4 regions of the Paenibacillus sp. FSL L8-0663 genome follow, and region 1 is predicted to be linked to each of the others. Evidence: riboswitches for the same ligand, from Rfam matches in the RefSeq annotation. Region 1 holds a riboswitch; each other region holds the start of a gene.
The links. A riboswitch is a leader RNA that binds a small molecule or an ion and turns the genes downstream of it on or off. The one in region 1 is predicted to bind thiamine pyrophosphate.
Positions count from the first base shown of each region.

Region 2: another riboswitch for thiamine pyrophosphate. It lies ahead of MKY75_RS04565 (ECF transporter S component); the one in region 1 lies ahead of tenA (thiaminase II).
Region 3: another riboswitch for thiamine pyrophosphate. It lies ahead of MKY75_RS02095 (ABC transporter substrate-binding protein); the one in region 1 lies ahead of tenA (thiaminase II).
Region 4: another riboswitch for thiamine pyrophosphate. It lies ahead of thiC (phosphomethylpyrimidine synthase ThiC); the one in region 1 lies ahead of tenA (thiaminase II).

Region 1 is NZ_JBBOYM010000001.1:4,371,956-4,375,075, reverse strand. It holds gene thiD (bifunctional hydroxymethylpyrimidine kinase/phosphomethylpyrimidine kinase) at 1-201, opposite strand, end outside; gene thiM (hydroxyethylthiazole kinase) at 198-1,043, opposite strand; gene tenA (thiaminase II) at 1,115-1,804, opposite strand; TPP riboswitch at 1,941-2,043, opposite strand; gene MKY75_RS19190 (AEC family transporter) at 2,222-3,120, opposite strand, start outside.
Region 2 is NZ_JBBOYM010000001.1:1,022,018-1,025,137, forward strand. It holds gene MKY75_RS04555 (polynucleotide kinase-phosphatase) at 1-227, shown strand, start outside; gene MKY75_RS04560 (TatD family hydrolase) at 248-1,045, shown strand; TPP riboswitch at 1,089-1,198, shown strand; gene MKY75_RS04565 (ECF transporter S component) at 1,449-2,045, shown strand; gene MKY75_RS04570 (ABC transporter ATP-binding protein) at 2,045-3,120, shown strand, end outside.
Region 3 is NZ_JBBOYM010000001.1:469,572-472,691, forward strand. It holds gene MKY75_RS02095 (ABC transporter substrate-binding protein) at 437-1,480, opposite strand; TPP riboswitch at 1,674-1,784, opposite strand; gene MKY75_RS02100 (pyridoxamine 5'-phosphate oxidase family protein) at 2,053-2,487, shown strand; gene MKY75_RS02105 (bifunctional 2',3'-cyclic-nucleotide 2'-phosphodiesterase/3'-nucleotidase) at 2,712-3,120, shown strand, end outside.
Region 4 is NZ_JBBOYM010000001.1:822,958-826,077, forward strand. It holds gene MKY75_RS03630 (alpha/beta hydrolase) at 1-97, opposite strand, end outside; gene MKY75_RS03635 (IclR family transcriptional regulator) at 398-1,141, shown strand; TPP riboswitch at 1,297-1,409, shown strand; gene thiC (phosphomethylpyrimidine synthase ThiC) at 1,597-3,120, shown strand, end outside.

The DNA.
Region 1 (3,120 bases):
GATCTGTTCCGCTGTTGCTTCCTGTGGCAGCGGATATACGCCGTGGACCCCTAAGGTGTTCTGTACAGTAATGGCCGTAATAGCTGACATGCCGTATACGCCAAGCTCTTGAAAGGTTTTGAGATCGGCTTGAATTCCGGCCCCGCCGCCACTGTCTGAGCCGGCAATCGTTAGTGCTCTGGGTACACGAGTGTCTGTCATCGCGCACCACCTGCTGTAGTTGTTCCAGCTTCACGGATCGTGACATGCCCCTCTAGCGAACCAGTATGTAGTTTGGCGAGCTCGTCGAGAAAGGCAATCTGGAAGCTGCCTGGCCCTAGCTCTGCGGTACGTGCTGCGGCTCGGGAAGCTGCTGCACTGTAAAATGCCAAGCCTGCTGTACCTGCGAGCAGCAGGTTGGGTTCAACAGCTGCAAAGGCACCTAACACAGAGGTCAGCAGGCAGCCTGCTCCGGTTACCTTCGTGAGCAGTACGTCTCCGCCGCTTATCATTCGTGCTTCGGCCCCATCGGTGATGACGTCTTCTTTTCCAGTGATGACAACCATTGTATTGAGCACTCGAGCAGCCCGAATTGCCAGATCGACATGGCCGCTGTCAGCACTGTCACCAGCATCTACGCCTTTAATCTCACGCGCTTCTCCAACAAGATGCGCGACTTCGGCCGCGTTGCCTCGTACCAAGGAGATTTTGACTTCATTCAGGATTCGCAGTGCAGACTCGGTTCTAAAGCTCGTTGCTCCCGCACCGACCGGATCTAGCAGGACTGGAACACCGTGTGCATTTGCTGATTGTCCAGCAATGATCATGGCATCCACCAGTTCGCGGTTCAGCGTACCGATGTTTAATACGACGGCTCCCGCTATTTTTGCCATGTCTGCTACTTCCTCGGGTGCATAGGCCATCACTGGGGAGGCACCCAATGCATACAGGCCGTTGGCGGTAAAGTTGGTGACTACCACATTGGTGATATTGTGAACGAGGGGTTTGCTATTTTGTACCTTCGTTAGGAGATCCGAATAACTTTTTTCCCATGTACTCATCATGATTATCCTCTCTATAGTTGGTGGTTTAACAGGACATTAACCGTACTTCACTCATCGAATTGACAGGCTGACTATTCCAAGACCGCTGCCTGCATCTGGACCGGCCATTCTTCCTGCTTATAAGCCATGTCCCAGAACTTATATTCCAGCTGGCAGCTCAGTATAAAATGCTCAATCATCCGCTCCCGCTCAGCAGCCGTTGCCCCTTCCGCCCAAGCATCTACACGTTCTCGGAACTTGAGTGTTGTATCATCAAGCTGGTCTCCATAAAAGCCAATCCATTCATAGAACGGATGGGACTTATCCGGCTTTACTTCATCTAGCAGCCTGCGGCCAATCTCGGCATACGTCCACATACATGGCAGCAGCACAGCCAAGATCTCGCCCAGGTTGCCCTCATGCGCAACCGTCAGCATGTGCCGGATATAGTGATGAGCCGACGGAGCGAGCGGATATCCCTGCAATTCTTCATAGGTCACCCCTGCGACAGCACAGAAATTTTGATGCGGATGAACCTCGCTGTGGAGAATAAAAGAGATTTGTTCATTAAATACATCCATGTCCTCCCGATTCGTGCATTTGGAGATTGCGATGCCGTATATCCGCATGTAGGCGTTCAAATATTCAAAGTCCTGTTTTACATAGTGAATCAGCTGTCCCCTTGTCAAACTTCCTTCAGCAATACCTCTCACAAAGGGATGCTCAAAAATCGCTTGAAAAATGCCGTCCGCCTGCCGACGGAGTTCTTGTGTAAAACTCAATTTCGCCACCTCCATAAAATTGAAGAGCAAGAAGTCCTGTAAGAATATAATTCCGGAACAACGCTAAAAAGCCGCCCCAGAAAAATGGAGCGGCTTCAACAATAGGCCCAATACGCAAAAAACGCTTGAAACCTTATATACGAAGGCTCCACTTTCCTACGCTAGTACGAACTAGATCAGGTTCAAAGGGTCCAAGATACGTTCTTGTCTCAGCCATAGCGGCTCCCCTAGTGGACTTCTATTCTTTTGACTATTACTGTACATACGTTCATACGCTATGTCAAACATGTCTATCTGGTCAAGGGCCAAACGACAGAGCTGAAGTTCGCTTCCGAGAGGGAAAAAGGCGCTGGAGAAGATCAGTTCCGTCTACACGAAGGAATTCGCGGCAGGCTCCAATGTCTAAATAATCAGCATTTATACCAATAGAGAAATCAGTACTGGGAGTGTAACGAGCGATATGACAGCACTGATGACAAAGGAGGAGGCTGTTTCTGATTCCAGGCTTTCAAAACGGGTGGCGATCATAGCAGCGACTGCTGAACCCGGGAAGGAAACGAGCAGAACTGCCTTCACAGTATCTGCAGACGACAGACCGCACAGGTAGGCGATCAGCAGCATTAATAAAGGCTGTACAATTGTTTTTAACAGTGCGATGGCAAAGGCACTTACACTAAAACTAATGTTGCGTACGCCAATGGTCACTCCGACAGCGAATAAAGCGGCCCCGGACGTAATGTCTCCGATTTGATTCAACGATTTGTTCAACAAATCCGGTGAATGGAAGCCGAACAAGGTCAAAATTACACCAATCAGTGGAACCAGCGCCAGCGGTTCTTTTAATCCATGAAGAATGGAGTCCCAGATTAACCTTCCGAGGTGACCGTTCCGTTCTTTGCCTGAATTCCTGCTGGCTACGGTAGCTATAATGGTAGCCGCAGGGTCAAGGACGGCATTGACTACGATCCCGGTAAGCGCAATCGGAATGGCGACAGCAGCGGAACCGTAGATGGCTCCAAGCACAGGAATGCCCATAAAAGCAAAGGTCGGCTGTGCCGAGTTCAAAGCAAACATGGCGGCATCCTTGACCGACTGCTTCCCCGCAAAGCGGGACAGTAGAAGGAGAACGGTAAAAAAGCCGACAATGCCAATGAACAGGGCCAGCAGGAATGGCCATTGCTCGATGAGCGCTTTCCTGTCCGTTGTCGTAATACCGATGAATAGATGCGCAGGTAGTGCAAATTTGGTAACGAGCGCATTTAGGGTTTTGGAGGAAGAGGCATCAAAGCTTTTGTAATGCCCCGCTAACCACCCTA
Region 2 (3,120 bases), 3.3 Mb from region 1:
GGAAGTATTTGCACATCATTTACGGTATGGATTATCTTGCCCCTGAGAATTTAAAGCGTCTGAAGCAGCGTCGAACGAACAAAAAGGAGCGTCATGCCCTGATGGAAGGAGCGCTTGGTATGGAAGGCGTGGAACGTTTTGTCCGCAAGGATACGGTAGATCGTATTCATGAATGCGTCCTTGCCGCACTATCTCTGGAATCAGAGCCGATTGATCCAAGATTGTAGTTTGCGAGGGAGGGATTGAGATGGAAAGGGGTACACCGTTAATTGATATTGGTGTGAACTTGATGCATCGTTCGTTTCATGCAGATCGGGAACAGGTGGTAGAGAGAGCCGCGGCTGTAGGGATTTCACCGCTGATTATTACCGGGACCAGTGTCCGCAGCAGTCGGGAAGCTTCTCAGTATGCAGCGCGTTATCCGGGCAAGCTGTATGCGACAGCTGGCGTGCATCCCCATGATGCCAAAGACTGCAGTGCAGACACGATTCAGCAGCTCCGCCAGTTGGCGGGTCAGCCGCAGGTCGTATCCATAGGGGAATGCGGATTGGACTATAACCGTGATTTTTCGCCACGTGATGTGCAGCGCCGATGGTTTGGCGAGCAAATCCAACTGGCGGGTGAGCTGAAAATGCCGTTATTTCTGCATGAACGAGATGCACATGAGGACTTTGTCGCTATGCTTCGGGAGTATCAAGGGCTTGTCGATAAAGCGGTAGTGCATTGTTTTACCGGCACGGAACAGGAATTGCGTACGTATGTAGAAATGGGACTGTATATCGGAATCACCGGCTGGATTTGCGACGAACGGCGGGGGAAGCATCTGCGTGAACTGGTCAGAGATATTCCCTTGGACCGTCTGATGATTGAAACGGATGCTCCATTTTTGACCCCGCGTAATTTGCCTGTGAAGCCTAAAGAAGGGCGTAATGAGCCCATGTATCTCGCTCACATTGCTGCTACGATAGCCGAATGTACAGGTCGAAGCATGATGGAGATCGAAATCGCGACGACGGAAACGGCTAAACGTTTCTTCGGATTATAGGATTGTCAAAGCCATAGATGTGGTATATATTATAGTGAATTAAAAAGCATTGTCGGGAGCTTGAGAAAGTCAGGCTGAGAGGGTGGCCCTTGCCACTGACCGTGAAATCTGATCTGGGTAATGCCAGCGTAGAGAAACCAAGAACACTATACAGGAATGCCGCTTTTTTTTGCGGTTGTCGATAGATTCAATGTATGTCCTAGCATTTTACCTTGATCCTGACTTGGCTGGGTATCAGTGTAGTAGTTTAGACTACTGGTTATATAAGGCATATCGACGAATGATGTTTTGTATGGTGCTTCACCTTTTACTGCGCATAAAGCTTGCCTGGAGATTCAGCTCCAGACAAGCTTTTTTTCATGGCCAAGAGGCCAACTATAAGGAAAAAGGGGAGCACGCAATAATGAATACTGCTGTAAGAGCGTCCAAAGGGTTGAAACTGACGGATATTTTGGTCACGATTGTGATCGCTGTTGTGTTCGGGTTGATCTACAAAATATGGGGACCTGCCTATGATTTGATGAAACCATTGGGTCTACACGCCGAGCAACTGATGTATGGCATGTGGTTTATGGCAGGTACGTTTGCTTATCTCATCATTCGCAAGCCGGGTGTTGCGATTTTGGCAGAGGTGGCAGCGGCAACGGTCAGTGCTTTTTTGGGAAGCGAATGGGGTATGTCCACCTTGTACTATGGCCTGCTGCAAGGCTTGGGAGCGGAGCTGTTTTTTGCGGCTTTTCTGTATCGGAACGCAAACCTGTGGGTTGCTTCGCTAGCTGCGGCTGGGGCGGCTGTCACTTCTCTGATTTTAGACTTCAGCTACGGGTATATTGATCAGCTATCGACTTGGAACTATGTTTTGTATATTGGATTTCGGATGATTGGCAGTATTGTGATTGCCGGGGTATTCGCGTTCTATCTGGCTAAGGCATTGGAGGTAACCGGAGTCACGCGAAGTTTGAGGCCTGCAACGGAACAAGATTATAAGGGGCTGGATTGATGAGCCGGGCAACCGAAGATGTGGTGGCTTCGATCACCCGGCTACGGTTGAAATTCCCCGGTGAGCAAGAGCTGCTTTTTCACAATATGTCTTTGTCTGTCCGCAAGGGGGAAAAGCTGCTGCTACTGGGACCGAGTGGATGCGGTAAATCAACACTGCTCCAAGTGTTAAGCGGTCTGATTCCACGCACGATAGAAGTGCCTATGAAATGCGATGCTGCTGTAATCCCAAGTGTCTCAGGTATTGTATTTCAAGATCCTGATACGCAGTTCTGTATGTCATATGCAGATGAGGAACTGGCTTTTGTGTTGGAAAATAATCAGGTTCCCCGGGAGCAGATGCGATCCCGTATTCGCGAGCTGCTGATACAGGTGGGTCTATCGACGGATGATATACATATGCCCATTGGCAGCATGTCACAGGGAATGAAGCAGCGGCTGGCGATTGCGTCTGTGCTGGCTATGGAGCCAGAAGTGCTTTTTCTGGATGAGCCCACGGCTTTGTTGGACGAGGAAGGCACTACACAGGTGTGGGATACCATTCGCAACATTTCGGTAGACCAGACACTGGTGATTGTGGAGCATAAAATTAATGAAATTGTCCATGATGTGGATCGGATTGTGGTGCTTTCTGCTCAAGGGGAGATCATTGCAGATGGAAGGGCCCAAGAAGTATTTCATGTGCACCGGCAGGCATTGTCCGAGTACGGCGTGTGGTATCCGGGAGTATGGAATGAAGCGTCTTCGCCACGTTGGAGTGAAGCAGTGACGCAACAGAATGGTGCGGGGACTGATGTGCTGGAGCTGGAACATTTTAGCGGCCTCCGCGGTTTAAGTTCAGTGATTTATGTGGAGCATGCGCAGGTGAAGCCTGGCGACTGGATTGGCGTGGTTGGTGAAAACGGGGCTGGCAAAAGCTCGCTACTGCTCTCCATGATGCGCTTACTTCGCACACAGGGACGTTATAGCGTGCGCGGAATTGAGGCAGGCAGTACAGAACAACTGGCAGAGCGTATCGGGTTCGCGTTTCAAAATCCCGAGCTGCAATTTGTAGCGCATACCGTACGAAAGGAACT
Region 3 (3,120 bases), 3.9 Mb from region 1:
GAGACCGCTCCGCGTTTCATTTGGTCTTACGATCGCTGTTGCAGGGGGATTCTTGGATTATTTAAGTTTTCAAAGGTAAGAATTCCCCTGCAAAGGCGAACGCTCCGCTTCTCCAGATTCAAATGAACCGCTCCGCTGCTGCCCGCCTTAAAAGCACCCTATTTTTAAAGCTGGTTTGTGCGGCATTTTTAACACACAAGCGCACCTACTTAGCGCTTAGATAATATGAAACTAAAGAATAAACCAAGTTGAACGAGAACGAAGTGGGCGGAATGGTGCTGTCAAGCGTTAGCGTTCGCCTTTGTACCCAGATTTCAACCTCTGGATATTCATAAAAGAAATCTGGGTACAACAGCGATGGGAAGCACCATCCGACTGCGTAGTAGGGCTTCGTTCACTTCTCTAGTTCAGTCTTATTTAGCGTTTTAACAAATGGTCAGCGCTTGGGCAAGAAGTTGTTTGTGAAGGCCTTATCGACTTCCAAAGGCTTGCTGAGCAGCTTGCGTTCGTACATCCAGTCCGAATAGTTTTGCCATACCTCCGCTTTTTGCACACCCCATTGTGCGGCATCGTCCTGATAACGCGGGCTCAGCCATTTTTGGCTGGCAAGTACCAGTTTTTTATCCAGCTCCGGTACAGCTTTGCTTAAAATGTCTGCGGCTTCTTCCGGATGAGCGATAGTGTATTCATAGCCTTGTGCGGTAGCATCCATGAACGCTTTAACCAGCTCGGGATCATTTTTTATCGTTTGTTCGTTGCTCACAATTACAGGCGTATAGTAGTCGAGGCTTTTGGAATAATCTTTTACATACAGCATATCCAATGGCTCATCTCGAAGTTGGGCCTCGATTCCGGTCCATGCGTAGAAAATCCAGGCAAAGTCGATATCCCGCTTCACGGCTGTAAAATAGTCTGCATTGCCCATGTTGACGATCTTCACTTTGCTCACATCGCCTTTGTCTGAATCCATGATGGATTTCATGACCGCTTCTTCTACGGGAGAGCCCCAACCGCCGTATTTTTTACCTTCAAAATCTTTCGGGCTTTTAATTCCGCGATCTACCGGGGCTGCGAAGCCTGAGGTATTATGCTGAATCACCGCAGCGATGGATACAAGCGGCACACCTTGCGTGCGAGCCTGTGTGACGCCTTCTTGGTAGCTGATACCAAAAGGTGCAGCATTAGAAGCAACCATTTGATCGGCTCCGCCTGAACCAGGTTGAACAATTTGGACATTCAAACCTGCTTTTTCGTAAAATCCTTTGTCCTTGGCGACATAGAGTCCCGTATGATTCGTATTGGGTGTCCAGTCGAGCACGATTTTAACATCTTTGAGCCCCTTTGCCGGAGTAGACGTTTGAGTGTCGGTAGCGGAAGCCGCTTCTTGGGATGTAGGGGGACTTCCACCGCAAGCGGTCAGGGTCAGGGCCATGAGCCACAGACTGATCAGTCCCAGGGTTAATATTTTCATGCGCTTCATCGTTAGTGTTCTCTCCTTTTGATTACCCGTTATCCATCCAATCAGACAGCTTAAGTTTCCCATTTTCATAAAAATAACATCTGCCGGACGCGATCTTTCCAACAACTTAATCCTCAACAAAAAAAGCGCCCCGAGTTTCCGGGACGCTTGCGCTTGTATATACCAAAGTAAGGGATGGTCCTATGTAAAAAAGGCACATCTTGCTTAAGCATTCCTACGCTGGCATTACCCAGATCAGGTTGTAAGGGTCAGTGTCTTGGGACACACTCTCAGCCGGCCGATTCCAGCACCCCTGCATTGTATGGTTTAATGGGTCATTTATTCGGGTTTACTACGACGATTATATGCTTTGAATGCGGGTCTGTCCAGCATGAAGGGAGAGATGACGGTTCATTTGCCGAACGACAGGGTACACTTTTACTGTGAGCTTTGATCTGAAAATGAGTATGAATCAAACCGATTCGATCCGGTCATGTTATTTTCAGAACAGCTGCGCAGGTAGGTTCAGATGGGCTGGTGCCCAATGGTATGGCCGTAGAGAATTCTAATTCGTGAAAAGGAGTTGTTGTACTGTGGGTAAAACGGAAACATTGGATCGCAACCAACTGGAACAAGCCATTGTGAAGGCTTTGGATAACAACAAATTTTGTTCGTTAGGTACGGTAGAGGGTGGCAAACCGAAAGTACGCTATATGGCCCTTTTTAACGATGGAATGAACATTCATCTGGCGACAGATCGCAAAACGCATAAAGTGGATGAGCTAAAGGACAATCCGAATGCTTACCTGCTGCTGGGTTATGAGGTTGGCGGTACGAAGGAAGTTGTAGAAGTGGAGGCTACCGTCCAGATTACAGCTGATGAGGGGCTGCGCAAACAAGTGTGGAACGATTCCTTGAAGGAATGGTTCTCCGGACCGGACGATCCCGATTATGTCATTCTGGACGTGAATCCGACTTGCATTGAGTATGTGGGTCAGCAAACGGAGCGCCAGGTGTGGAAGAAATAGTACGAATATAAATGGATAAACCAGTGAATCTCCGAGTTTTTATTAGGAGGTTTGCTGGTTTTTTTATGTTTGAGAAAATTAATTATTTTTTCATAAATAATTTTAAGTAAATGACTACTCTTTTGTCTGGCGTTGGATTAAAATAGAAATGGTGGGTTCAAGGCTTACATATATGTGCAAAAGTATGTATATGAGGCATACACCTTAATGAGGAGGGGTATATTTTGTTATTTCGTAAAAATTGGTTTAAAGGGTTTACAGCAGCAGTTGTAGCTTGTAGCATGCTGGTGTTTTCAGCCGCTCCATCCTGGGCAGCTAGTGATTCTCGTGATAGCGCTACGGTGAATTTGCGGATCATGGAAACAACGGATATCCATGCGTCCCTGATGAACTACGATTACTATTCGGACAAAGAAACCAACGAGTATGGCTTGGTTAGTACAGCTAGCTTGATCCAGAAGGCACGTAGTGAAACAAGAAACAGTATGCTGTTCGATAATGGTGATTTGCTGCAGGGCAACCCATTAGGCGATTATATGGCCCGCAACAAAACCTTTGAGAAAGAAGGCGGTGTCCATCCGGTCTACAAGATGATGAACCTGATGGGCTATGATGCAGCTACAGTGGGCAACC
Region 4 (3,120 bases), 3.5 Mb from region 1:
CGTGCTTGAACCGCAGCAGACGGGGATTAAAGAGTGGGGTGGACGGCTCCTGAACAGCGGTCTGTAGCTGAGAGTTGCGCTGGGATGTAGAAATCATGTAAGAGCCTCCTTATATAAAATTGATCCTCGTTTCAATAGAATTTAGGTATAATTCCACTTGAAAATGATAGTGTATATCCGTATAGATACCTATTATCGTATGATGGGGGTTATCCAAAGTCAACGCCTGAACCGGAAAAGTAAAAATGATGCAAAGAATTGTCGATGTTTGTTCTCGTTCTGTAATATGGTTGTCACAAAAACATCGGTTTACAGTAGCCGCGACTATTCTATATAATTTATGTAACCATGTTTCATAGTGTGAAACGAATATGGATACAAGAGGAGCGGTTCACGAATGGAAGACCGTAAATTAACCGTTCGCGCTGTAGAGCGTGCACTTGATATATTGCTGTGTTTTACCGCAGATTCGGATCTTGGCCTAACGGAGATTGCCTCCAAAATTGGTCTACATAAAAGCACGGTTCATCGGCTGCTGACTACGTTGGAGGATCGGGGCTTTGTCGTTCGGAATGCCGAAACGGAAAAATATCGACTTGGCTTCCGCATTTGGGAGCTATCCACACATTTGTCCCAAAGTGACGAGCCGGCGGTGTTGTTACAGCCTGCAATGGAAGGACTGCGTGACCGTCTGGGCGAAACGGTCAGCTTGTACTTACGGGACGGCAGCATGCGTATTCGCATACAAGCCGTGCAGAGCAATCAGGCGATCCGCAGGGTTGCGCCTGTGGGTGCGCGTATGCCGCTGGCTGTAGGAGCCTCCAGTAAGGTGCTGGCTGCCTTTATGCCGCCGCAGGAGCTGGAAGCCCTGCTAAGCGGGAATGAATGGCCGCCCTCGGTAGACGCGGAGGTCTATAAAGCCCAGCTGCAGGACATTCGCGAGAAGGGCTATGCGACCAGCTATGAAGAACGGGAGCCAGGGGCCGCTGCTGTGGCCGCACCAATTGTGAACCGGAAGGGACAGGTCACTGCGGCTTTATCTGTATCCGGTCCGGTCAGCCGGCTTGCACCCGAGACGCTACATGACTTTGCTCCGATTTTGATCGAAGCGGCTAAGGAAATGGGGCTTATGCTTCCGTAACAAGAATGAATGCAGTTGAAGCAAGCAAAGTGATTTGGTGAGGAGCGTCTTCTTGCTAAATGGAACCTAGAAGGGTTGCCAAAGCCATAAATTTGAAGTAGTCTGATAAGGATGGCGGGATGTCTGTTATGTCCGCCTCATGTGAATAGAAGTATCGCAGTTACTGGGGGAGCCTGTAATGCCGGGCTGAGATGGAATCGTGTAAGATTCCGGACCCTTTGCACCTGATCTGGATCATACCAGCGTAGGGAAGTAATCGGCCATTGAAATGTATACGCAGCTGCTGTCTACGGTGACGCATTGGAATAGGATTATTCCACATGTGCACGGTCTGGATAGCTGCCTCGTTAGATTAGCCGGTTCCCTCGGGAACCGGCTTTTTTGCATAGATCAGCGCCACCCTGGGAATGGTTCCGGATCGGTGTGTCATTTCATCGAAACAGGAGGAATGGACAATGAAGCCGACAGAAGTAGAAGGAACAAAAGGAACAGAATTTAAATCAGCAGAAGTAAGGTTGGCAGGAACAAGGGAAGTTGGGGTAGAGAAGACAAACGGGGAGCAAGCCAGTGGGGTAACGCCCTTTCCAGGGAGCCGTAAGGTATATATTCAAGGCTCGCGGCCGGACATTGCCGTCCCAGAGCGGGAAATTGCTCTTCATCCTACACATACGCCGCAGGGCACGGAGCATCATGAGCCATTGCGTGTGTACGATACGAGCGGTCCCATGACTGACGAAGCCTATCAGGTCGATATCCGTCAGGGCCTGCCTCCATTACGGCGAGCTTGGGCACTGGAACGGGGCGATGTGGAGGCTTACGAGGGACGCGCCGTCAAACCGGAGGATAATGGACTGAAACCTGGCTCCAAACGGGAGACAGTTGAATTTCCCGGCGTGACCAACCGTCCGCTTCGTGCTTCGCAAGGTCGTACAGTGACGCAAATGCATTATGCACGGCAAGGGATCATTACGCCCGAAATGGAATTTGCGGCGATCCGCGAAGGGGTGGAGCCTGAGTTTGTACGGCAGGAATTGGCGGCTGGACGAGCCATTTTGCCTTCGAATATCAATCACCCGGAAAGTGAGCCGATGGTCATTGGGCGTCATTTTCACGTGAAGATCAATGCGAACATTGGTAATTCTGCGGTTACCTCCTCGATTGAGGAGGAAGTGGAGAAAATGACCTGGGCTGTGCGTTGGGGCTCGGATACAGTTATGGACCTATCCACAGGCCGTAATATCCATACCACACGTGAATGGATCATTCGGAATTCTCCTGTACCGATTGGAACTGTGCCGCTGTATCAGGCACTTGAAAAGGTGAACGGCGAAGCAGAAGCGCTGACGTGGGAGTTGTATCGCGATACGCTGATCGAGCAGGCGGAGCAGGGAGTGGACTATTTTACAATTCATGCGGGTGTATTGCTGCGGTATATACCGATGACGGCGAATAGAATGACGGGAATTGTGTCCCGTGGCGGGTCGATCATGGCAGCCTGGTGCCTTGCGCACCATCAGGAGAATTTTTTGTATACACATTTTGAAGAAATCTGCGAAATTATGAAAGCCTATGATGTGGCCTTTTCTCTCGGGGATGGTCTACGTCCAGGTAGTATCTATGATGCGAATGATGAAGCACAGTTTGCAGAGCTGGAAACGTTGGGCGAGCTAACGCAAATCGCATGGAAGCATGATGTTCAGGTCATGATTGAGGGGCCGGGACATGTCCCTATGCATAAAATCAAAGAGAATGTGGATTTGCAAATGGAGATTTGTAAGGAAGCTCCTTTCTATACCTTGGGACCGCTCACGACGGATATTGCCCCCGGATATGATCATATTACCTCAGCCATCGGGGCGGCGATGATCGGTTGGTTCGGGACGTCCATGCTGTGCTATGTTACGCCTAAGGAGCATTTGGGTCTTCCGAATAAGGATGATGTCCGTGAGGGTGTCATTACCTACAAAATTGCGGCACAT